One region of the Virgibacillus sp. GM2-2 genome, then DNA from elsewhere that is predicted to be linked to it. Evidence: riboswitches for the same ligand, from Rfam matches in the RefSeq annotation. Region 1 holds a riboswitch; each other region holds the start of a gene.
The links. A riboswitch is a leader RNA that binds a small molecule or an ion and turns the genes downstream of it on or off. The one in region 1 is predicted to bind cyclic di-GMP.

Region 1 (8,351 bases):
TCTTTTTTCGCTCAATTCGGATAGTTCCAACACGCTCAATTGTACTAACTAAGCCTTGATTCTCCGCTTCTTTTATTGCTCTATAAGCAGTCCCTTCACTAACGTTTAAGTCTTTCGCTACTTGACGAACAGATATTTTTTTTCCGATTCCCAAAGAACCTATATGCTGAATAATTTGTTCATGTTTCGTTGCCATTGGTCCTCACCAACTTTCAACTGTACTAGTCAATTTCATAGTGTTAATTATACAGTTGAATTGGCCAAACCTCAATGTTAAAGCCTTTGACGTACTCTAGTTCTTTCCTGTTCCATAGATGGAGGTTCTGTAATTCGAAAAAGTGTTGCACTATTCGCTGCAACAACTAATAGTAAGAAAATTAACCACATTCCCCAGAACAATGCCTCCATCTGTGTTGTTGCTGTAGGAATAACTGGCCATGCAAAATATAAAAAAAAGCAAGCTAATAATAAACGTAATACTGCGTAATGTCGCATAAAACTCCCTCCTTGTCCTATGGTTTACCATATGATTCAACGACTCAATTCAGAACTTGGTAAAAAGTAGTTTTTTCCAACTAGGATAAAGAACAAAAAAAGAGTGAATAGTAAGGAATAGTCTATGTTTAGAGAGGAAGCTTGCACAATGAAAGGTAACGAACAACAGAGCAATGAAGTCCACGATAAAAGATGGGCAATTGTTTCGATGGCATCAATTCCATTAATTATGACCTTAGGAAACTCGATGCTAATTCCCGTTTTACCTATTATGGAGACGGAATTAGGTATTTCAAAGCTACAATCCAGTTACATTATTAGTGTTTATTCAATCGTAGCTATATTTCTTATACCAATAGCTGGATTTCTCTCTGATCGATTCGGAAGGAAAGTCGTGATCATTCCTTCTTTAGCCATTGCGGGGATAGGAGCTTTGTTAGCAGGGTTTGCGTCCTGGAAATTAGATGAACCATTTTTAATGATTATTGTTGGAAGAATTCTTCAAGGTATCGGCGCCTCCGGAACAGCACCAATCGTTTTACCGTTAGTAGGTGATATTTTTCAAAAGGATAAAGATGTTAGCTCTACGCTTGGTATTATAGAAACGTCTAATACTTTTGGAAAAGTATTAAGTCCAATACTAGGTGCGGTACTAGCGGGAATGATTTGGTTCTTACCATTCTTCTCTATACCGATATTTTGCATTATTTCTATTTTACTTATCCTATTTTTGGTCAAAAAACCAAAGGATGATAAAAAGGGACCAAAATTTAAAGAATTTATGAAAAATACAAAAGAGGTGTTCCATAAACATAAACGATGGCTACTATCTATTTTTGTTATTGGCGCTATATTAATGTTTATTTTATTTGGCATTTTATTTTACCTCTCTAGCATTTTAGAAGAGGTATACGATTTTAAAGGTATAAAAAAGGGATTATTTCTTGCTATTCCCCTAGCCGCACTTTGCTTAGCATCGTACATTACCGGTAAGAAAATAAAAGACAATTTAATTATGATGAAATGGATTACTTTTATTGGAATTGTTGTGGCTGGATGTGCTGTAGTTGCAGTCCGATTTTCAGAGCAGTTTATTTACTTAATCGTTGTTTTTCTTATTTGTGGTGTTGGAATCGGCGCAGTTCTTCCTTGTATGGACGCTTTAATAACGGAAAGTATAAAGAAGAGTGTTAGAGGAACGATTACAGCGGTCTATAGCTCCGCACGATTTGTCGGTGTTGCAGCTGGACCACCAGTAATTGCCATATTAATGAAACAGAATTTAACCTGGTTAGTAAGTCTGCTTTCCATATTAGCACTTATCGCTGCTTTTTTAGCCTTTAAAACCATAAAGCCAGAAGCAGATGGTGAGAAATAATTAAATCCTCCCACTTATGGGAGGATTTAATTATTATTTGCGTGAAAAGCTGTAAATGTAACCAGTAATGTAACACCATTTTCTGCTTCGTTTACGGTTAAACCTTCTACATTAAGTAATCGGTTCGTTTGATTAAACGCTGTCAAAAATTTGTTTGCCATCGCCAAGCTAGGGGCGGTTGCTTCTAACGTATAGGTTTGACCATTAATTCCCTTTGGTATCTCTTTACTCCGTTCACTCGACTCACCCTCAACGGTCTCGAGTAGATTAACTGTCACTCCAGACGTATTTGCGATTTTTTCGATAAGTAATAAAATAGATGCCGGCTCTTCGCTTAATGGAATTTGTTCGGTTACAGAATTACTTTTTGTCTCCTGATCATTACTCGATTGGTTGTTGATTTTTTCTACCTGATCCTGAAACAGTGCAACGTTATCCTTCATTGAAGCTAGCTCCGCTTGCATCGGTTTGATCAGTATCGTATAGGAAATAAAGTAAATAAGAGCACTCGTTACAATTAGCCCAAGTATGCCGTATAACTTTGTTTTAGTTAATGGTTTATTCATTGTTCCCAAGCTCCTTCATCAAAATTTCCTGATTAACAGTGATAGTTATGATGGCCTGGTACGTTGATTCATTCAATGAAATAGAGGTTAATTCTGCTCCCTGAATATAAGATTGTTGAAACAACGCTTTTACATATGCAGCAACATCCGTTAACGTCTTGAATTGCGCTTCCATAACGATATCATTCGTTTCCGTTACCTCATACGAGACAAACTGTTCTACATTAGGGAGTAACTCCTGTATATTACGATAGAGTTTTACATTAGGGACAGTCATTGATTTAATTATGTTAACGTCCGAAATCAATTGTTTCTTCAGCTGCTCATCAACTAGCTTTTCCTGATTTTCCTTAAGTGTATTTTCCAATTGTTCCAACTTGGATGATTGTTGTTCAATCTTAGTATCGTAATGATGTTGTTGAAACAAAATGATGCCTACAACAATTAACAGTAAGATGAAAAAAGCTGTCCCAAGCTTTATAAAGGGGGCGTATTTATTCGGTTGTTTCTCTAGCAGATTGATTTCTGTATTCATTACTATTCCCCTTTACGCCTCTTGTTTTAGAGCAAGGCCAAGTACATCAATAAATCGGATATCCGTTTCTTGGTTTTCATTTAACTCATCAATTAAAACAACAGGGATCGATACACGAGATTCCATTTCATTTTTGACCAGATCTAAAAAAGGAAAATCACCAGATATCAATAACTTAGTGATACTTGAAGCTCCATTCGTTATGTTGAACTGGTAAAAATCGATTATTCGATTAATCTCAATGATTTGCTCGTTAATTAGCTCGATAGCAAGCTGTTCATCAATCTTTTCTTTGGTAGTTTCCAAACTTCTATATCGTGTAAATATGGCTTTATGTTTATTAAAAGCTGTCAAAATCAACGAATCAACATTCCAATGAATCAGTAACACATCATCATTTTTATTTTTTTCATGAAGATAATAATAACGGTAAATGGATAACGACGTAAGATCAGCCGCCTCAACCTTTAACCCCGCATCATGAAAAACGGAAACAAATTCGTTAAGTTTCTCTTTTGGATAAGCAAATAATAAAACGGTTTGTTCTTCTTTATTGGTGTCTAGTATTTCTATATCGATTGCTGGATTACCAAACGGAAGGTGAAAGCTATTTCCTATTTGCGTTTTTATATACCCTTTTACCTCTTCTCCTGAAAGTGCTACAGGCACATTCAACTCACGAATGACAACTGTATCATCTGGAACACAAAAAAAAAGTTTTTTTCGCTTCCATTTTTGTTTATGTACAAGTTGATTAATGATTTCAAGTAAAGCTGCTCTATTCATAATTTTTCCGTCTTTTACTGTACCTAGTGGTAATTCTACTTCGCCTTGTTCAACAAGACCATCTAATGATGCGTTTTTATGGTACGAGTAACGCAAAACACGATTAGTGATTACAATGTTTACTCTACCATTTACTCCGATTGCCATCTGCTCTACACCTACTTACAGTAAAAATTTTGTATACCAATCAATAATAGCAGGGCCATAAAAGTAGGAAATGATGCTCGCAACCACAATGTATGGTCCAAAAGGTATTGGCTGTTTCCGATCGACCACCATACATAATAGCAACACAGTACCTACGATAGCCCCGATGATTGTTGAAAGGAAAAATACCAATAAAATTCCTTTTAAACCTAACACGATCCCTAGAACACCGAACAACTTCATGTCTCCTGCGCCCATACCACCTTTACTTATGATGATGATTAATGCAGTAATTCCAAGTCCTGCAACTGCTCCTGTTAGCGAAGTAAACCATGGATCAAGCGGTTGTACTATGCGCAAAACGATAAATATCGGTAAAAAGAAAAGAAGTATCTTGTTCGGTATTAACATATATTTTATATCGGCTACAAAGATAATCATTAGCATGGAAATGAGCATGAATGCGGTGACTAATTCGAGCTCAGTTCCAATTCTAAGATAGGATAGAGTAAATAATAAACCAGTAGCCAACTCACCGATAGGATAAATAATGGAAATTGGTGATTTACAATGCCGACATTTTCCTCCCTGTAAGACATATGACAATACAGGAATCAGTTCGTACCATGCAAGCGAATTCTTACACCTTGGACAGCATGAACGTTCATTGGCAAAAGGTTGTTTTAATGGTAACCGTAACCCAACTACATTAAAAAAAGATCCAAAGATTAATCCAAGGATAAAAAATATGATTGATAGTGCAATTTCCATTGTGTTTCCCCTTAACTATGTATAATGGAAGAAAACGCCTTGCAACAAATGATGCAAGGCGTTGAAAATATAATTGAAATTTATTCTTCTTCCTCTTCAGGTTCTTCTGGGTTAGAAGTATCCGTACCACCGAATACCCATTCATTTCCTACTTTGGCTACAGTGTCACTTTCTGAAAAACCTTCTGGTACATTTTCTAAATATCCATCATCTACAAGGTCTTTAATAGAATATTCATCTTTACCTTTATCACCAGCTGCTACATTTGCTAATCTAGCGGCATTTTCAATTAGCTCTTGACTAGCAGTATCAGCTTTTGTCTCTGCATCATCGATAATTCCACCTATCGTCGGAACCGCAATTGCCACAACAATTGCCAAAATCGCAATAACCGCTAAAAGTTCAACTAATGTAAAACCTTTCTCTCTCTTTAACATTTTCTTTAATCGTTCGACCATGTTGACCCCACCTTTTTATAGATCGATTATTCCATAGACCCAGTTGGTCGGTTGCACTACTGACTCCAGATTATCTCAGTGCCCATTCTATCGATAATCTATCATTGTCTCCTACTTTCGTCTTATAGTCTATTATAGTTTACAATCTGACAAATATCTACCAGTTTTACTGAAAATTTTCAAAAAGTGAAAACATTGGTATGACTACTGCCATGATAATACTTCCGACCATTACTGTTAATACAATTATCATTAATGGCTCTATTAAAACTTTAATTCTATTAGACAGTTGTTCTACTTCTTCCTCGTAGAACTCAGCGGCTTTCATTAACATATGGTCTAATGTCCCTGTCTTTTCACCGATTTGAATCATCTGTACGACCAATGCTGGAAAAGCCCAGTGATTCTTCATTGGATTCGTTAATGATTCACCAACTTCTAATGACTGCCTTGATTTCGCTAACGCGGACTGTATAACGCGATTTGCTACTACTCGTTCGGTTATTTCGACAGATCGAATAATTGGGACAGAGCTATTAAATAAGGTGCTAAGTGTCTGCAACATTCGAACCAATACACCTTTATGGACTAATACACCTACAAACGGAAACCTCATTTTAATTACATCCATCCGATAGATGAAACTGTCAAACTGCATAAAATATTTATACAATAAGGCTCCCATGGCAATAAGGAGAAAAAGGATCCACCAATAAGTTCCAACTAGTTGACTTAATGTAATGATAAATTGTGTGTAAGGTGGAATATCTTCCCCAAAAGACTGGAACATACTAACAAACCTTGGAACGATAAAAATGAGTAAAAATGCACTTAAGAATATAGTAATGATTCCAACTACACTTGGGTAAAGCAATGCAGAAACTACCTTTTGTTTATTCCGATATTCTTTTTCATAGTAATCTGCCATTTCGTTTAAAATTTCGTCTAGCTTACCACTAACCTCACCTGCATGAATCATATTCACTAATAGAGAAGGAAAGACTTTTGGGTGTCGCTCAGCTGCCACTGAAAGGGATTGACCATTCTCTAACTGCTTGTCTATATCGGATAACGCTTGACGTAAGGCATAATTATCGGTTTGTTTTACCATCGTTTTTGTAGCATCTGAAATAGAAATCCCTGCACGGATTAGCGTTGAATATTGTCGTAAAAATACTACAAAATCCTTATTTTTTACTTTTTTATTTAATATAATGTCTTTATTCCATGGTTTTGTTTCAGAAATATCAAAAATAATATACCCTTCGCGTTCAAGCGATTTAATCGCTTCTTCTCTTGTGTCTGCCTCCACTTTACCGCTAATTTTCTGCCCTGATATTCTTTTACCAGAATATTGAAAGTTCATCTTTTACAAATTCCTTTCTTGTATAAAAGGAGCAATTGTATCATACGAAACTCGGTCTTCTTGTAATAACCGCCTAAGATCCATTTCAAGTGTATGCATTCCATATTCTTTTGACGTTTGCAATACATTCTGAACCTGATGTAACTTCTCATTTCGAATCAAGTTTTTTACTGCAGAATTGTTTACTAACACTTCTGTCGCTACAACGCGGTCTGTCTGATCCTTCGTAATCAACAACCGCTGCGAAATAACTGCTCTTAAGATAGACGATAACTGTATCTGAATCTGAGCTTGTTGGTTTGATGGAAAGACATCAATAATTCGTTCAATAGTTGAAACAGCATCCGTCGTATGAAGTGTTCCGAGCACTAAGTGGCCAGTTTCTGCAGCTGTAATTGCTGTCGAGATTGTTTCTAAATCACGCATTTCCCCGACTAAAATGACATCTGGATCTTGACGTAAGCTTGAGCGCAGTCCATTCGCAAAACTATTGGTATCAAATCCTAACTCCCTTTGGTCAATGACACATTTGTCATGATTATGCATGTATTCAATTGGATCTTCCAGTGTAATAATGTGTTTTCGCATGGTTCGATTCATATAATCAATCATTGCAGCAAGGGTTGTGCTTTTTCCACTTCCAGTTGGGCCGGTTACTAGAATCAAACCTTGTGGATGTTCAACTAACTGTTTTACAACCTGTGGTAAATATAATTCCTCAATTGATGGAACTGTTCTCGGAACTAACCGAATCGCTAATGAAAGCTGTCCACGCTGGTAAAAAGTATTGATACGAAAACGGGAAACACCATTAATTCCATATGTAAAATCCAAATCTCGATTTTCGTCTAGCTGTTTCCAATGTTTTTCAGATATAACTTCTTTTACAATTTGATACGTATCCTCGGGTCTTAATACGTCAAATTCCTGTATTTCTAAATTTCCATTAATCCGGAAAATTGGTGGTTTTCCGATCGTAAGATGAACATCCGAAGCCTTTTTATTGTATGCTACCGTTAACCAATGATCAAAGTGTTGACGCATATAATCCCCCCTAGATGTTAATAGATACCTGCAGGATCTCTTCCATAGTGGTTAACCCTTTTTTAATTTTGGCTAGTCCATCTTGTAACAATACAGCATTGTTTTGTTCCTTTAAATATGCTCGAACCTGTGACAGCGACTGATTATTCAATAGCATATTTTTAATTGTCTCATTAATCACGACTACTTCTTGAACCGCTATCCTTCCACGATAACCTTGTTGATGACAGCTATTACAACCTCTACCATAATGTAATTTTTCCACCGTCATCCCATTTTTACGGAATAAATCTTGTTCCATTTCGGTCGGTTGACGTTCCGTTCTGCAGTCACGACATATTTTTCTAACTAGTCGTTGAGCAACTATTCCATTTAACGAGTTGACTACCAGATATGGCTCAATTCCCATATCTATTAATCTAGGTACCGTATCAACTGCACTGTTAGTATGTAATGTACTAAACACCAAATGTCCAGTCATTGACGCGCGAATTGCTATTTCAGCCGTTTCTTGATCTCGTATCTCACCAATCATGATGATGTTCGGATCCTGTCGTAGAATGGATCGTAGTCCAGTAGCAAAATCCAATCCTATTTTACTATTAACTTGAACCTGGTTAATTCCTTCTAGTTGGAATTCAACCGGATCTTCAATAGTTAAGATATTTACATTTTCCTTATTTAAGTGATTAATCGATGCATATAATGTAGATGATTTACCTGATCCAGTTGGGCCAGTTAACAGAATAAGCCCTGATGGCTGTTCAATTAAGTTTAAGTAGCGTCTGTAATTTTCTTCTGAAAA
Region 2 (8,351 bases), on a different contig from region 1:
AAGAGCAAATACTTGTTTTACAGATACATCCTTCCCAATAATCTCTTTACCACGTTTTTCAATTGCTTTACCAGATGCTATTAAACCCAAGCAACCGTATTGACCGCACGTACATTTTCCAAAAGAAGGATCGACTACAGTGTGACCGATTTCTCCGGCATTTCCGCTTACACCTCTAAACAGCTTTCCGTTAATAAAAACTCCTGCCCCAATTCCTGTGCCAACTGTAATGTAAACAAAATTATCACATCCGTTAGCTGCACCAATCCATCTTTCTCCAAGTGCCGCTACATCTGCATCATTTTCTAAACGAACAGGTACGGAAAATGATTGTTCAACTAATTGCTGTATCGGGACATTTTTCCAATTTGAAAGATTGGGTGGTGATAGAACGATTCCACGCTCGCTATCCAATGGACCAGGTGCCCCAATACCAATTCCGATTATTGCGTCATCACCAATTTCGCCATCCCTTATCACTTTCTTTATTTCCTTACATATACTTGCTATCATTTCTTCTGGAGAAATAGATAGATCAGTTGGAATAGTAGATTCACTTACAATTTCCCCATTCTGATTTACAACTGCAATTGCAATCTTTGTTCCCCCTATATCAACGCCAACCGCATAGTTCATTTATTTTTCCTCCACTCAAGATAAACCCTACTCAAACGTCCCTTTAACAATCACATGCTTATCCTTGACCATGTGGCGACCTTTCGCAAAAACATGTTCAAGCTCTAACGAATCCTTTGCCAAAACTAGTACATCAGCATCCGCGCCTTCTTCCACTTTTCCCTTGGAATCCAAACACAACGCACTTGCTGTATTACGGGTGACCAGTGATAATATCTCTTCAAGCGGTAAATGATAATCCTTTACGGCAGAAGTTACTTGATTAAACAATGTTTGCTGACTGGCAACACCGAAGCCAACAAGTTTTCCCGCAGCGTCAAACTTGGGCAAGCTTCCATTCCCATCAGAAGATATTGTCAACTGATTCATGTCCCCGCCGTTTTGCTTATAATATGTAATTAAATCAACCGTTTCTTCATCAGCGGTGATATCAACAAATGCACCTTTATTAGCTAAATTAATAGCATCATCCATAAGTTCTTTACTTCTATTAATGTGTGTTGCATAGATTTTGGATGGTGGAATTTCATAGTCTTCCAGAATCTTATGCAAAAAAGAAAGACGTTCTTTTCCTGGACCTATATGAAAGTGCGTAACTCCTGCTTTATTGCTTAGTAAACCACCAACTCTTGCTTCAGCTACCAACTTTGCAATTTCATGAATCGAAGGTTGTGCCGATCTGGAATCGGAGAGTGCAATCTCCCCTGCCCCAATCACTTTATCTATTAGTATGACATCATCTTTAATAGATGACGTAATAGTAGGAGTCGGAACATGGTAATTTCCAGTATAAATAAAAGCGGTTATTCCCTCTTCCTCCAATCCCCTTGCTTTAGCCAGTAAAGAGGACATATGACGGGTTGTACCGTCTGTTCCTAAACATCCCACTACCGTTGTAATCCCTGCTTTTACGATGTTACTTAATTGCAGTTCAGGAGTTCTTGTTGAAAATCCTCCTTCACCACCTCCGCCAATTAAATGAACATGTGGATCAATAAAACCAGGTGTAATTATGTTTCCCTCTGCATCAACAACATTGAGATCCAAACCAATAGAAAGTAGCTTTTCTTCATCCAGTTTGCCTATTTTTATTATTTTTTCGCCAATCATTAATAAATCAAGCTTCCCCATATAATGTGGGCTGTATATTTCACCATTTTTAATAAGCGTGTTCATTTTGGAGCATGCCTCCTTATGCGATTATAAAAAATTATAATTTAGAAAACTTGGCTTATCGCCAAGCTTTAATGGCGAAAGCCTTAGTTGCCCTTATACTGATAACCATAAAAACTTTCCCATCAGTGTAAAATTAGATTATCGAAATTTGTTGCAATTTACAATTATGTTGTATTCCAAAAAAGCACCCGATCGTTAGATAATTTCTAACATCTTGGGTGCTTTACAAATCTTTTTCTACTATTTCTACTAAAGTTTAAACTGACGAACCAAACCATTTAGTTCTTCGGCTAATTTTGCTAAATGATCAGAACTTGATGCAACTTCATCCATTGAACTGCTTGTCTGTTGCGATGATGCAGCGGTCTGTTCTATTCCAGCAGCAGATTCCTCTGAAATAGAGGCAATTTCTTCTACTGAACTACTCATTTTATGACTATTCGATGCTATGTCAGATAAATTAGCTGTGATCGTTTTAATATTATTTACCATCTCGACAACTGCCGAATTAATACCGTTGAACGTTTGACCAGTAGTTTTAATTTGATTCGTACCAATCTCAACCTCCGCATAACCGCTCTGTAACGATTCCGTCACGTTACTTGATTCTTTTTGTATCGTATCAACTATACCAGTAATATCCGTCACAGATAATGATACCTGTTCTGCAAGCTTTCTAACTTCATCAGCAACAACTGCGAATCCCTTACCATGTTCACCCGCTCGTGCAGCTTCTATTGCTGCATTTAAGGCAAGTAAATTTGTTTGTTCAGCAATATCCTTAATAACGGATACAAGCTTCGAGATTTCTTGTGATTGTTGATCTAATCCTTGTACTTTTTGAACCGCATCCTGCACAATTTTATCGATCATCGCCATCTGTTTTGTTGATGATTCCATCAATTGACTACCTTTCGTTGTCATACCTAAAACTTCGTCTGATGACAATTGAATCCGTTGACCTTTACTATTTGCTTCTTCTACTTTAGAAGTGAATGATAACATCGTGGATGCTAGATCGCTCGCACTACTCGCCTGTGTTTCAGAACCGGTTGCCAACTCCTGCATGGTTGTGGCTATTTGCATAGAACCTTCCTTCACTTCGTTAGCAGACTGTGTCAACTCCTCACCCTGCCCAGTAACCGAATCGGATACGTTGTTGATTTTGGTAAGCAACTCCCGCATATTCCCTGTCATTTCATTTGTAGCAACCACGAGTTGTCCAATTTCATCCTTTGAATTTGACTTTAAATCGCTATTTGTTAAGTCACCCTTAGCTATTGACTTCATTCGTCTCATTACGTTTACCAAAGGCTTGGTGATCATGTTTGACGTTAAAATCGCAATGACAATACCAATTAGAATTACTAGAGCCGAAACGATTAGAGCAATTAGAGAATTTGTTTCCCCTTTTACCAAAATATCTTTTCCAGCTTCGTTAATTTGTGCTTCCCTATTTTCAGCTAACTCCCTAAATCCTTTAATTATTTCGTCTTCAAGAGCCTTTACTTCCGTTGACAGTATATTCATTGCTTCTTTTTTGTTTCCACTATCATATGCCGCAAACACTTTGTCTGTAGCCTTTCCCCACGCTATCTTTTTATCGATAAGTTCTCTTACTTTTTTCGAATCACTCAATTTAAGAAGCTGCTCTTCTAGTTTAATGCTCTCTTCAATCCCAGATTCAAATAACATTCGATATCCATGGTCATCGTATAAAAGAAATCCACGAAGTAATGAAGTTCGATTGACCATGTTATACGCGAGTTTTTCATCTAATATAAGTAGCGGTAACTGCTCATCGACTATTTCCTCAGTGTCGTTTTGTATATTTTTTAATGTAATATAATTATAAGCCCCTAGAATAACTGCTAGTAAAATAATAATGGAAAAGCCAAGCAATATTTTTGTTCTAATACTTTTAAACTTGAATAAATCTTTCATTGATGTAGTACTCCATTCTCTAGATAGTATTTTGCTATGATTTTAATCAATCCAACAATAAATAAATTTCAAGGTCGCCAGTCTGTTCAAACGCCACATTTACATGAATTGCTTGTTTAAATCCTGACAATTTGGTGTTACCTTCAATAATGGTAGGGGACGTAATGTCCGTATTAATGCCCTCTTTTACAATGCTTGTCGATAATGAACCTGCTATCATATTACCTAACTCACCACTAAAAGAAGAAAGCATCTCCTCACCAATTGGCATACCAAACATCGATTGGCCAATTGAACCGAAAGTAGTCGTTTCGCCTGATAAAACTAGCTTCCCTTTGACATCCCCAATAATTCCAATTAAAACCCCAAACTGAATGTATAAAAGTTGATCCAATAATTTCGGTTTAGCAATCTCGTGATTAATCGGCACTACTGTTTTAATCGATGCATACGTCCCATTCAATAATTCTTTAACAGACCTATTTCTTTCTTCCATTGTAATTGTCATAGTTATTACACCCCTTTGTCCGTATGTCGTACATTAAAAAAATTGGCCACTCTATTAAAAATAATAGATTTGCCAATAGACTTTACGTAACAATTACAATGAAGAATCGTACTATTGGTAGCCAGGCGACCATAATTTAGGTTTATACTCCCAAACGTTAGACCCTAGAGCTTTGCGTCCCACCCTTTCGAATGGTTTGCCTTTATCATGTAGATAATTTTTTAGATTTCAGACATACTAGATATTTTCTTGTTTGACGAATTCTACTACTTTTATCGACAAGATCAGACAAAATATTAAGCTTTATTTATTAGGAGGTTAGGTAATTTTAGCCAATTAATTGTTTTGACAGTGTAAATCGAGATATAATCACCCTCCCTAGATTCACTTGAGCGAAGTCTGCTCAGTAGCGGACTCACGATACCTTATTTTTACTTTTTGGGCATGTTTATTGGGTTAGGCGGACACAGAGTACCTTATTTAGATAAAACCACGATGAAAACACTACTTTACAACCGTATAAGGAATCCTGTGTCCGCGAACAGACCCCCTTAGGCAACTATTGACCAAATAAGGTATCTGGGGTCGGGTCCGCTTACCTCTTTCCTTTCAATAGAAAGCGTTGCAAAACAAAGAAAATCTGAGTTTCACATGTACAAAGCGAATACCCGGCCTGTGAATCAACCTGAAATTCAACTGCACAGATAAAAAAAGTAAACGAAAGTTCCAAACCAGCTTCTCCACATAAAAAAAACCCTTGGAATCATATAAGAATGATTCCAAGGGTTTTCTCTCGCTTACAGCTTAAACCGGATAACCTGCTCATTTAATTGTTCTGCTAATTTTGCTAATTCGTCTGCGCTAGTAGAAACTTCTTCCATTGAGCTACTAGATTGTTCAGCGGATGCAGCCGCTTCTTCAACACCTGCTGCAGTTTCCTCAGACACAGCGGCAATGTCTTCAATAGATTTACTCATTTGCACGCTATTTTCTGAGATATCCTTTAGGTTACCGGAGATCGTCTGTATTTTATCCACCACTTCGGTTACGGATTGATTAATTTTTTCAAACGTTTCACCGGTTACATTGATTTGTTTTGAACCTTCGTCAACCACTTTATATCCATCTTCCAACGACAGCGCAACGCCATTCGATTCCGATTGTATTCTACTAACAATCGTTGTAATTTCCTCGACAGAATCACTTACTTGTTCTGCAAGCTTTCGAACTTCATCCGCCACTACCGCAAATCCTTTACCATGCTCTCCAGCACGGGCAGCCTCAATTGCAGCGTTTAGGGCTAGTAGATTTGTTTGATCTGCCACATCTTTAATAACAGAAACGAGTGTAGAAATCTCTTTTGATTGAGAATCTAGACCTCTAACCTTTTCTAATGCTGCGCTAACAATTTGGTCAATGTCCTGCATTTGTGTAACTGATTTTTTCATCAGTTCATTACCTTCTGCAGTCATTGCCAGAACACTATCTGTGGAAGCCGCAGCATCGTGACCATTTGCGTAAGCCTGTTCTACTTTACTATTAAACTGCTCCATTAGTTCGGCTAAATTTGTCGCGCTATTCGCCTGCGTCTCTGCTCCTGATGATACCTCTTGCATCGTCGAAGCGATTTGCATACTTCCATCCTTTACTTCATTGGATGATTGAATAAGTTCAACACTTTGTCCGGTAACACGTTTTGATGCATGCGCAACCCGATTAACAATTGCGTATAAGTTTTCTTTCATCGCATTGACAGAATGCGCAAGTTCACTTAACTCATCACCACTTTTAATGACAATTGGTTCTCCAGTAAGATCGCCTTCTTCTATTTTTTTCATTCCATGGCGGATTTCTCTTATATTTCGGACAAAACCTCGTACAAAGAAAAATACAATTGCAAGTCCAATTAGGATAGAGAGCGCCGCGGTAATTAAGGTAGTTTGTAAAATATCATTACGTATTAGTGTCGCAAGCTTTGACATTTCAAAGTCCATTCCAACTACACCAATTACTTGTCCACCCTCATTTGTAATGGTTTTCGCTAATGTAATCGTTGATTTTCCAGTACCAGTATCAATATATGGCTGTGTCCAGATTACTTCGCCCTTACCTTCCATTGCTTTTGTGTACCATTCCGTTGTCCTAGGATCATATTTGGTTAAATCTACTTCCTCTGGTGGAATGTTATTTAAGTAAAAGGCACCCTTGTCTGTTGCCATATACAAATTAAGTAAGTATTCATCGTATTCCTTTGAGATTTCTTTCAAGTATGATTCATAAAAAGTAGTTTTCTCAGGATCGTTAACAGTTGGCATGTTCACATATTCTTTTGTCTCTTCTACTTCAAACGTGTATGTATCGTGTTTCATCTCGGCTGACTTTGTAATTTCCGTTAGCCCATTTTCATAAGATGAAAATATTTCTTTCGATTTGGAAGACATTGCTTCAATATCTTCTTTTTGAAGCACCGCTTTTTCTAGTATTGCTGTTTGTTGGTACGAAAAATATCCTACTAGTAGTAATGGGATGATTAATAAAATCATCATAAATAATGGCAGTTTGTACTTAATTAATCGTAGTTTCTTCATATCTAATCCCCCTTACTAGTACTATCGGATTAGAGTTGACAAACTTCAACAAATTTTTGCAATATTTTTTAATTATTAGTTGATCGTTAGATTGTGTATTAGAATCTCGACGATTTTTCATGATAAACTACTTATAGTTAATTCATTTCTGTGAAGGAGGTACCCTATGAATAAAACAATAAAAGATATCCTGTTAATCATAATTGGATCACTCATTTTTGCGATTGCAATCAACTACTTTGTCATACCCAATCGCCTTTCGGAAGGTGGGGTCATCGGGATAACCATTGTTACCTATTATTTATTTGAATGGTCTCCAGGAATTGTTAATTTCGTCTTCAACACTGCATTGTTAGCTGTCGGATACAAATTTTTCGATAAACGAGTAATTTGGTATACAATTGTTTCTATTATTTTCTCATCCCTATTCCTGCATCTTACTGTTGATATCGGACAGGAAGTAAGTGAGGATACATTACTAGCCGCACTTTTCGCAGGCTTAACTGTAGGTCTGGGACTTGGTCTTATTTTCCGTGCAGGAGGTACCTCTGGCGGTTCAGCAATTCTAGCACGATTATCAAATTTACTTCTAGGATGGAGTATTGGAAAAGGAATGCTTGTAATCGATATTATCGTTATTGCGGGGTCAGCTTTTATCATCGGACAGGAAAAAGCGATGTATACGTTGATTTCCGTGTATGTAGGGGCCAAAGTCATCGATATCGTTGTTGAAGGAGCAAATGAACGAACCGCCGTAATGATTATTTCCAAGCACCCGGACGAAGTATTGGAACAAATTACGAACAAAATGTTGCGTGGCTTAACGATTCTGGAGGGACGTGGGGGATATACGAAAGCAAATAAAGAGGTCCTATACCTCGTCATCAATAAATATGAGATCGTTCCACTCCGAAAAATCATTGAAGAAATCGACGCTAATGCATATGTAACGGTCCATAACGTACAGGAGATATTTCGGAAAGGGTATAAAGGAAGGTAACGGAACCTTGGCTAAATTGCCAGGTTCCTAAATTTTATTTTTTTCCAACGTAACGTTACACCAATCGAAAACTTGGAACTAGCTCGCCTATTATTTCATTTCGCGCATTACGTAGCTTTGGATGATGGTATTTATTCAGATGCTCCAGTTGCTCATCATTTAGTAATCCGAGCTGCACCATCGCTTCAATCGCTGCTGGGGCTGCTGCTCGATCGTTGCCATCCGCTACCTTTACAGCAATTCCAATGCCTGTTTCCGTATCACCAATGCAGTAGACACCCTCTGCACCAGCTTTTCCAAAAAATCTTCCATTGCCAGCTTTCATAAAATCGGTACAGAAGCGATCGGTTCCACCTACCATTTCTGGAAATAACGTCATTGCATTTGTTATCCGTTGAACAGTCTTTCCACGTTCAGCACCTAATGTTTCGGGATCTGCCATTCTAGCAAAACCGTATGCGTAGCGTTCAAGCGGTAATCGATGAACAGGAACCCCGCA
Region 3 (8,351 bases), on a different contig from region 1:
ACTTGCCTAAAGTCATCGTTTAAATAGGTTAGGATTACCGTAATTTTCCCAGCCAATCCCTCCGCACGTTCAATTGTTTGATCTAATACGAGTAAGCGTCGTTCCAAATCGTCTCGCTTTGCTCGTAACGCTTTTTCTTGCTGTTGTAACATTGCGAGGTCTGTCTGCATGGCATGGGTATTTTCATAGACTTGGCGTATTTCCTGCTCGGAATAGTTTTCAAAGTATTTACTAACCTCTGACAGCTTTTTTCTGGAAAAACGAACCTTTTGTTCAAGCTGTTCCCCGTTATTGATATGCTCAATGACTTGATTCTTCGTTTCTAGTAATTCTTGCGTTAGTAATTCATATTCTTTACGAGATTCTTCACTGATATTAAAAATCTCGTCCTTGCTGTTTTCAACAACTTCAATCATCTCATCAATAATTCCATCCAAAGCTTTTTCAGATTGTTTTATTACCATTTTTTTCACCAACCTATGTGTATATACATTCGAGATTCATTACTTTTTTAATAGGGTCTTTTATCACACTTAATGGTATATTATTCTTTTTTCTAGTAAAAAGGTATAGGTTTTAACTTCCAATTCTTTATTTCCGTCTATACCCGCTTTATAATAATGTTAACCAAGGAGGTTAAATTACGTTATGCTTTCTAATTATTATACCATTAAACAAGAAGGAACAAGTCAAATTGTCATTCAAAAGTCCCGATTTATTGGATATGTGAAACGGGTGGAAACGGAAGAGAAAGCTCAAGCATTTATTGAGGAAATAAAAAGTAAACATAATGACGCAAATCATAATTGTTCTGCGTATATGATTGGCGAACATGACCAAATACAAAAAGCAAATGATGACGGCGAACCAAATGGTACAGCCGGAGTCCCCATTCTAGAGGTAATAAAAAAACAACAACTAAAAGATACGGTTATAGTGGTTACTCGTTATTTTGGAGGAATAAAACTAGGCGCGGGTGGATTAATTCGTGCTTATGGTGGAACTGCTTCTGAAGTAATTAAGGAAACTGGTGTTGTGGAGAGGCAGTTAATGCAAGGTTTTTTAATCACAGTCGATTATGGTCTAATTGGAAAATTAGAAAACGCATTTCGTACCTCTGACCACGTTTTAGCCAAAATCGATTACCTTGACCAAGTAATTTTTCATATGTATGTAAAAACAGAAAGAGTAGAAGAATTCAAGACTTGGGTCATTGATTTAACAAGCGATCAGGCGAAATTAGAGGAAAATGACTATAAATACGTTGAGATAGATGTACACTAAAAACCAGTAGAAGAGGTAATGACTCTCTTTATAAAATTTGTTCCTGAGTAATGAAGGTAAGGTTACGAGTCGACAAATTGAAATGAACGGACGTCAGGTACCTTATTCGAGCAAAATTGAGCCAATTGCGCCTGTAAGCGGACACAGGATGCGGTATTTAGTAAAATAAGCCCGATTTATCCAGTTTTTAGCTAAATAACGAATCCTGAGTCCTCTTAACTCCAAAAATAGGGGTGAAAAGTAAAAATAAAGGCGTCTGTGTCCGCTACTGAGTAGTCTCTAGCCTAACTATGACAGATGAAATACATCGCATTTATACCTTTATTTTCGTTAATGCCATTTCATCAGCAACAACGGTTACGTGGGGATGCCTCTGTAGTATAGATGCAGGAAAACTTTCCTGTATTTCTTCGTTGATGAAAGAATGCATTGCATCCGCTTTTCTTTCTCCTGATACAAGAACAATAATTTCCTTGCTTTTCATAATTGTATCAATGCCCATCGTGATTGCTTCTTGTGGTACTTCATCGATACTGGAAAAAAATCTAGCATTTGCCCTACGTGTTGATTCAGCTAGTTTTACGATATGCGTTCTACTGCTAAAGGATGTGCCTGGCTCATTAAATCCAATATGTCCATTTGTACCAAGCCCTAAAATTTGTACATCAATATGACCATTTTCACGGATAAGCGTTTCATAATCGGTACACTCTTTTTTTATATTACTTGTATTCCCATTCGGAACATGTACATTTTTACTTTCAATATCAATATGTTGAAAAAAATGCTCGTGCATATAAAAATGATAGCTATTTGGATCTGTTTTTGGTAATCCGATATATTCGTCGAGATTAAATGTTGTTGTTTGTTTAAATGATAGATTTCCAAGATTATATGCATGGATCAATTTTTTATATAGTCCTTCAGGGGTCGAGCCAGTTGCTAAGCCTAGTACAGGATTTTTCAACTGATTCATTTTTGTTATTAGGATATTACAAGCCATTTCACTCATTTTCACGTAATCGTTGACCCTGATTATTTTCACTAGGCTGAAACCTCCTTGTACGCAATAGTTCCACGGCAAATGGTATAAGAAATGTTTAATGAATCGTCTATTAATAACAGATCGGCGTCCTTTCCAACTGCAATACTTCCTTTTCTATCGAAAATTCCAATCTGTTTTGCTGGATTAATAGAAGCCATCGTAATCACATCCGTTAGCGTTACTCCTGTCAGTTGAAGCATGTTTTTGACACCATCGACCATTTTTAAGATGCTTCCAGCTAATGTTCCATTGTTTAATAATGCCCGGTCCTCTGACACAGTAACTTCTTGCCCACCTAGCTCGTAGTTACCAGCTTGTAAGCACTTTGCACGCATTGCATCCGTTATAAGAATCAATCGTTCACTGCCTACATTATCATAAATAAGTTGAAGCATCTCCATTGAAACATGGATTCCATCTGCAATTAATTCAGCACGTAATTCCTTTAATTGGAATACCGACCCTACAACCCCAATGTCACGATGATGGATTCCGGACATGGCATTGCATAAATGTGTAACTTGATCTACACCATACTCAATTGCCTGTTTCATCGTAGCAAAATTGCAATCGGTGTGACCGGCTGAAACATTTACTTCTGCCTGTTTTGCTGCTTTTATAAAAGCACCATCTAAATCGTGCTCAGGCGCCATTGTAATGGTCTTAATTTTATTGTTTGATAACTTTTGCCATTCCTGAAAAAGATTACAATTTGGTCGTAAAATATGGTGAACTGGTTGTGCACCTGCTTTACTTTCTTCGATAAACGGTCCTTCTAAATGGATTCCTACCACTTCAGCAAAACCCGGTTTATTTGTATAGTTAGAGACATTCTCAAGTACAGCCTCAATTGATTCTTTTGGTTGGGTAATCGTTGTGGCTAAAAAGCTAGTCGTCCCCTCTTTAGGTAAAACTTCAGCAATCGTATCGAGAGCAACCTCTGTCGCATCCATCACATCAGCACCGTTAGCTCCGTGAATATGTCCATCGATAAAGCCTGGAAGCAAGTTTTTTCCCTTTCCATCAATGACTACTGCATTTTGTGGGAAAACTTCTGGAGTTTCATCCTTTTGATAGATTGCACGGATTTTTGAATTTTTCACTACCAAACAACCTTGTTCAATTATCGTTGTTTCCATGTATAGGGTCGCATTATGAATGATTAATAGTTCAGCTTTATTCATCACCAGTCAATCCTTTCTATTCTGTTACGTTAGCACACAAACATATAGTTGTCTATACATTAAGGTATGTGTATACAACCCTAAGCATGTTTGTTAAAATCAATATAATTTACAGGTTCGGAAGGAGATACACATGATTAACAAAAATTCGCCTTTACCAATCTATTATCAACTTGAAGAGAAAATACGATTACTTATTCAAACAGAAGAATTAAAGCCGGGTGAGTTGTTACCATCAGAACGGGAGTATGCAGAACGGTATAATATTAGTCGTATGACGGTTAGACAAGCTATTACCAACCTTGCTTCTGAAGGATTGCTTTATCGTCAAAAAGGGCGTGGCACATTTGTTTCTGAAAAAAAGTTCGAACAGGATTTGCAAGGGTTAACAGGCTTTAGCGAGGATATGCGAGAAAGAGGATTAACACCGTCCAATCAATTAATTAGTTTTCAACTACTAGAAGCAAGTGAACGAATTGCTAATATCTTACAATTGAAAATTGGTGAAAAAGTTTACGAGATTAAACGTATCAGATATGCCAACGAATCCCCTGTCGCAGTGGAAACCATATATACACCGCAACAAATCGTTGGGGGATTGACAGCAAAAAATATTGAAGAATCGTTCTATGATTATATCGAATCAAAACTAAATCTCTCAATTGGTTATGGTGATCAACTAATCGAGTCAGCATTAGCAAATGCATTTGAAATAGAACACCTTCATGTAAATGAAGGCGATCCTATTTTGTTAATGCAACGTACAAGTTATCTTGATGATGAAAATGGCACTCCGCTAGAATATGTAAAATCTGCTTACCGAGCAGATAAATATAAATTCAAGCTGCAGATGCGTAGATGATGCAAGGCTTATCCACCGATATGTGTCGGTGGATAATTATGAAATTGGACGATATCTTGTCCAACCTTTATTCTTATGTCGATACGTAACCCATCCGAAGATAAGAAGCCATGCAAGGAATGCACCAAACATATCAAGTCCAACATCACCAATGTAAGGAGTCCGATTTTGCGTAAAACCTTGATGGATTTCATCTGATATCGCATAAAAACTTGTTAAGATATACGAAGCGCCTAGACTTGCTTTAAATGAAATTCGTAGCGTTTTTTTACAGGCAACATAAAATAAGCACATGAGAATAAAATAGACCGTGACATGCGCACCTTTTCTCACAAAAAACTCTACGAATCCCTCAATGCCTAAAGCCGCGACACTTACTTCGGATTGATGATAGGTAAATACAATGTTGTCAACAAAAGGAGTCAGAAACGAAAAATTAAGATATTCCGATAAAAATGGTTTGATATCCTGTTCTTGATATGGTGTCGCAGAAGAATAAAAAATGACACCCATCCATGCAATTGGAAGTAACCAGTATGTATACTTTTTCATGAAAAATTCCCTCACCTTACTAATTTTGTGCATGAAAAAACCGTATGCCAATTCAGCTCTACGGTCAAGACAAAAATTCAGTTATTCTTGTTTTTTTCTCCATTTATTGAATTCAAGATATTCTTTAAACTGTTCCTTTGATACCCCTGATTCCATTGCTTCTTGCACAATTTTTAACCACTCGTCATCCAATTGTTCATCTATATTAGTAGTTTGATCATCACGTAGTATATCGTTAACAGTGACACCTAATACAGCACCGACTTTTTCAATAAACTGGATCGATGGGTTCGACTGGAGATTCCGTTCTATTGAGCTTAGATATGACTTAGCCACTCCAGCTTTTTCCGCAAGTTCAGATATAGACATATTTTTATCTTGGCGCAGTTGTTTTATTTTTTCACCGATCAAGAGACACACACCTACCTTTAGTGAAAGTATATCACAAAAAAGTGTGTGGTTCTATATAAAGCACAACTTTAATGATTAATAGTTTCATCTTTTTTTGACTCGCTTAAAAACGACCTAACCTCCTCTGTTGTTATTCCAATCTTTTTTGCCTCCTGTAACAACTTAACCCATTCGCTATCAAGACCTGTCTGCTTCACTATTTTTATCATTGTTAGCCCCCATTTAGTGTTCCAGGTAACCCAGCCGCCGTAGCATTAACGCCGTAGACCTGTGATTTTGCGCCCTTACTTTTCAATAAGTTTGCCCTTTTCTGAGGAAACAATTTTTACTACTACTATTGTACTATATGCTTCCCAATTATAGGGTGTCTTGTTTTGTCATATTGCTACTAGTTTTGTAAAGAATAATTAGAATTTATGAAAAATATGTCCTTTGAGCGCTATTCCAACCGTTTCCTTCGATAACTCAATAGCGTGATACCACTTATTGTAATTAGCACAATTCCAATTAATAGATACGTAAACATTGAACTTGCTGTATCCGGCAAAGTGTTACCAAACCCTCCACTTGCAGCAGTTGCAGCGCCTGTTGTGTAAAGACGTAATTGAAATTCAGCCTTCAATGCCTGATATTCATTACCTAAACTTTCAGGAATATCTACTCTAAAATCTAGTTCATCCACTTCGCTTGCTTCGATTGTCCGCATTTCCAGTTCTGTGAATTCACGTAGTTTTCCTTCGTATAACACCTGATCGTCTAATTCAACTTTCAACAACAGTTGATTATAAAATTTTTCAGAACCGCTTAAGAACGCACTGCTCATACCATATTCAGCACTTGTTTCTCCATTATTAGTGACCGAATATGTCTTCGTTACCCAGTCTCCAGGTTTCAAGTTTTCCACATTAAAAAGTATATCGTTTGGCATTCCGTCGATAGCTACCTCTCCACTTGTAGCAGATACCGATGCAATTGGTATAAAAAATATCGTCGTAACCAAAATGAAAGAGAATATAAGTGTATACCAACGACGTTTATGATTCATCTGTATCACCCTCATTTACTTCAGAGTCAGGGACTTCCTCTTTAACTGCTTTTGTTTCTATCTTTTTCTGCTCTTCTTTTGGTTTCGATTCGTTTGGTTGTTTTGTTTCTGGTGGTACTTGTTCAGTCTCTTTTGGTTCCTGATTTGTTTCTGAAGTTTCTTCTGTTTGTTCAGGTTGTGGCTCTTCTTCTAAAGGTGGTTCAGTTAAAGTTTCCTGTTCTTCTTTGGTTCCTTCATTATTTTTTGAGGAATTCTCTTTGCTCTTTTTCTCGTTCTCATTTCCAGATTTTTCGGTACTATTATCTTTCACAGTTTCAGAGGTATTCTCCTGATTCGTACAATCTCCCTTCTTCACTACTTCAATTGTTTCACTCCAAGGATTTACGTCTTTATTTTCATTATTACCATTATCTGGCCCTGGATGCCCTGGACGTTGATATGCTTTAAATTTATAATTCCCAAGCTTTGATGTTTCATAAGAAAGTATGGTAGAATCCCCACTATCTAGAGCCTCAATAACTCCCTGACCTTCAGGAAGATCTAATTTTATTCCTCCCTTTTCCTCCTTAGGATTTCCATCCTCGGAATACCAAACTTCATACGTACTAGGACCTTCCATATCCCTATCACCAACATTTTTTAACTCAACTTTGATTTCTTGAGTTGGTCCACATGTTTCAACCTGTCTGTCTTTACTTTCTGCAAATTCCAAAGAACTCTTATCCCATGTATCTTCTGGTGGTTGTTCATCATCCCATTCACCAACAGTAATTTTTCCTTGAACCATCACAACATCATTAAAATAAGCCCGTGTATCTGACGTAAAAAAGACTGCTGAAAGAATGATCATATACCAAATGAACGCTACTTTTACAGCATTAATAATCAAATAGTACTTTGATCGAAATTTTCTAACCCGCTTACTGCGCACAAAAGTTCACCTCTTTACAAATCAAATTTTCCTTGCAATGTATTCATATATTGTAAATAAGAACATACTTAATATTGAAGGTAAGCATATGTTCGTTTTAAGGTTCAGTGTGTTTGTTATTAAGAACGTTAATTTGATTATAATTCAATATGCCAAGTTCCAAAACCTTTGTATTTACTTAAATAAACGTTATAACGAACAATTTACTTCTGTTTTTACGCATTTACTTCATTTTACTTAGCTTTTTATATTTTTTATAACGAACAATGCGATGTATAATAAGTGCATCACATTTCGAGGTGAGATAATGAAAAAAGTAGCAATTACTCTTCTATTGATTGGCATAGTTTTCTTAAGTATCGGTTCCTACCAATGGTTTCATACAGAATCTGCACAAAAGGATAGTCTTGCTGAAGCCCATGCTTTGTTAGCAAACAACAAGCAACTACCAACTGCGGAAGAAACGGTGGACGATCAAGATAAAAAGAAACCAATACAAAAAAAGGTCTTTACTCCTCAAACTGGTGATACTGTCGGAATCCTTTACATAGAAAGACTGGATGCGGAGTTACCAATTGTAGAAGGAACGGATGAAGATGAACTTGCAAAGGGTGTCGGCCATTATAAAGGTACAGCATATCCGCTTGAAAATGATCAAATTGTACTATCGGGACATCGAGATACAGTTTTTCGCAATATGGGAGAATTGCAACTCGGAGATACTTTAACTATTCGATTACCATATGGCGAATTTTCTTATGCCATAACAGAAACGGAAATTGTTGATGCGGATGATCGAACGGTCATTGCTTCTACTGCACCAAAAGAAGTTTTAACCCTTACAACCTGTTATCCATTTTCATTTATCGGAGATGCACCGGAACGGTATATAATAACTGCTCTTCCGATTGAAACTGTCGAATAAAGTGCAAAATTATGGACGAGATATTTATTGACATTTTTCGTAAAACAAATACAAATTCTAGTATAATATTACTAAAATTGATAGACGTAACCAATTCAATTCGTTATAATTT

Region 2: another riboswitch for cyclic di-GMP. It lies ahead of ACY9Z2_RS00445 (chemotaxis protein CheX); the one in region 1 lies ahead of ACY9Z2_RS11300 (competence type IV pilus major pilin ComGC).
Region 3: another riboswitch for cyclic di-GMP. It lies ahead of ACY9Z2_RS07590 (anti-repressor SinI family protein); the one in region 1 lies ahead of ACY9Z2_RS11300 (competence type IV pilus major pilin ComGC).

Annotation. Positions count from the first base shown of each region.
Region 1 is NZ_JBUZWC010000008.1:70,148-78,498, reverse strand. Features, by position in the region: gene ACY9Z2_RS11335 (DRTGG domain-containing protein) at 1-196, opposite strand, end outside; gene ACY9Z2_RS11330 (hypothetical protein) at 274-495, opposite strand; gene ACY9Z2_RS11325 (MFS transporter) at 644-1,873, shown strand; gene ACY9Z2_RS11320 (hypothetical protein) at 1,900-2,439, opposite strand; gene ACY9Z2_RS11315 (hypothetical protein) at 2,432-2,974, opposite strand; gene pilM (type IV pilus biogenesis protein PilM) at 2,987-3,907, opposite strand; gene ACY9Z2_RS11305 (prepilin peptidase) at 3,923-4,678, opposite strand; gene ACY9Z2_RS11300 (competence type IV pilus major pilin ComGC) at 4,759-5,136, opposite strand; cyclic di-GMP riboswitch class II at 5,174-5,257, opposite strand; gene ACY9Z2_RS11295 (type II secretion system F family protein) at 5,303-6,502, opposite strand; gene ACY9Z2_RS11290 (type IV pilus twitching motility protein PilT) at 6,506-7,546, opposite strand; gene ACY9Z2_RS11285 (GspE/PulE family protein) at 7,557-8,351, opposite strand, start outside.
Region 2 is NZ_JBUZWC010000001.1:97,478-105,828, forward strand. Features, by position in the region: gene ACY9Z2_RS00430 (ROK family protein) at 1-636, opposite strand, end outside; gene iadA (beta-aspartyl-peptidase) at 664-1,812, opposite strand; gene ACY9Z2_RS00440 (methyl-accepting chemotaxis protein) at 2,062-3,756, opposite strand; gene ACY9Z2_RS00445 (chemotaxis protein CheX) at 3,803-4,264, opposite strand; cyclic di-GMP riboswitch class I at 4,378-4,475, opposite strand; gene ACY9Z2_RS00450 (methyl-accepting chemotaxis protein) at 5,062-6,852, opposite strand; gene ACY9Z2_RS00455 (YitT family protein) at 7,019-7,852, shown strand; gene ACY9Z2_RS00460 (asparaginase) at 7,908-8,351, opposite strand, start outside.
Region 3 is NZ_JBUZWC010000004.1:224,180-232,530, forward strand. Features, by position in the region: gene ACY9Z2_RS07555 (sensor histidine kinase) at 1-464, opposite strand, end outside; gene ACY9Z2_RS07560 (YigZ family protein) at 649-1,284, shown strand; gene nagB (glucosamine-6-phosphate deaminase) at 1,598-2,329, opposite strand; gene nagA (N-acetylglucosamine-6-phosphate deacetylase) at 2,329-3,513, opposite strand; gene ACY9Z2_RS07575 (GntR family transcriptional regulator) at 3,647-4,375, shown strand; gene ACY9Z2_RS07580 (VanZ family protein) at 4,412-4,927, opposite strand; gene ACY9Z2_RS07585 (helix-turn-helix domain-containing protein) at 5,009-5,338, opposite strand; gene ACY9Z2_RS07590 (anti-repressor SinI family protein) at 5,407-5,547, opposite strand; cyclic di-GMP riboswitch class I at 5,569-5,653, opposite strand; gene ACY9Z2_RS07595 (LPxTATN C-terminal sorting signal domain) at 5,778-6,383, opposite strand; gene tapA (amyloid fiber anchoring/assembly protein TapA) at 6,373-7,314, opposite strand; gene ACY9Z2_RS07605 (class D sortase, LPxTATN-specific) at 7,622-8,239, shown strand.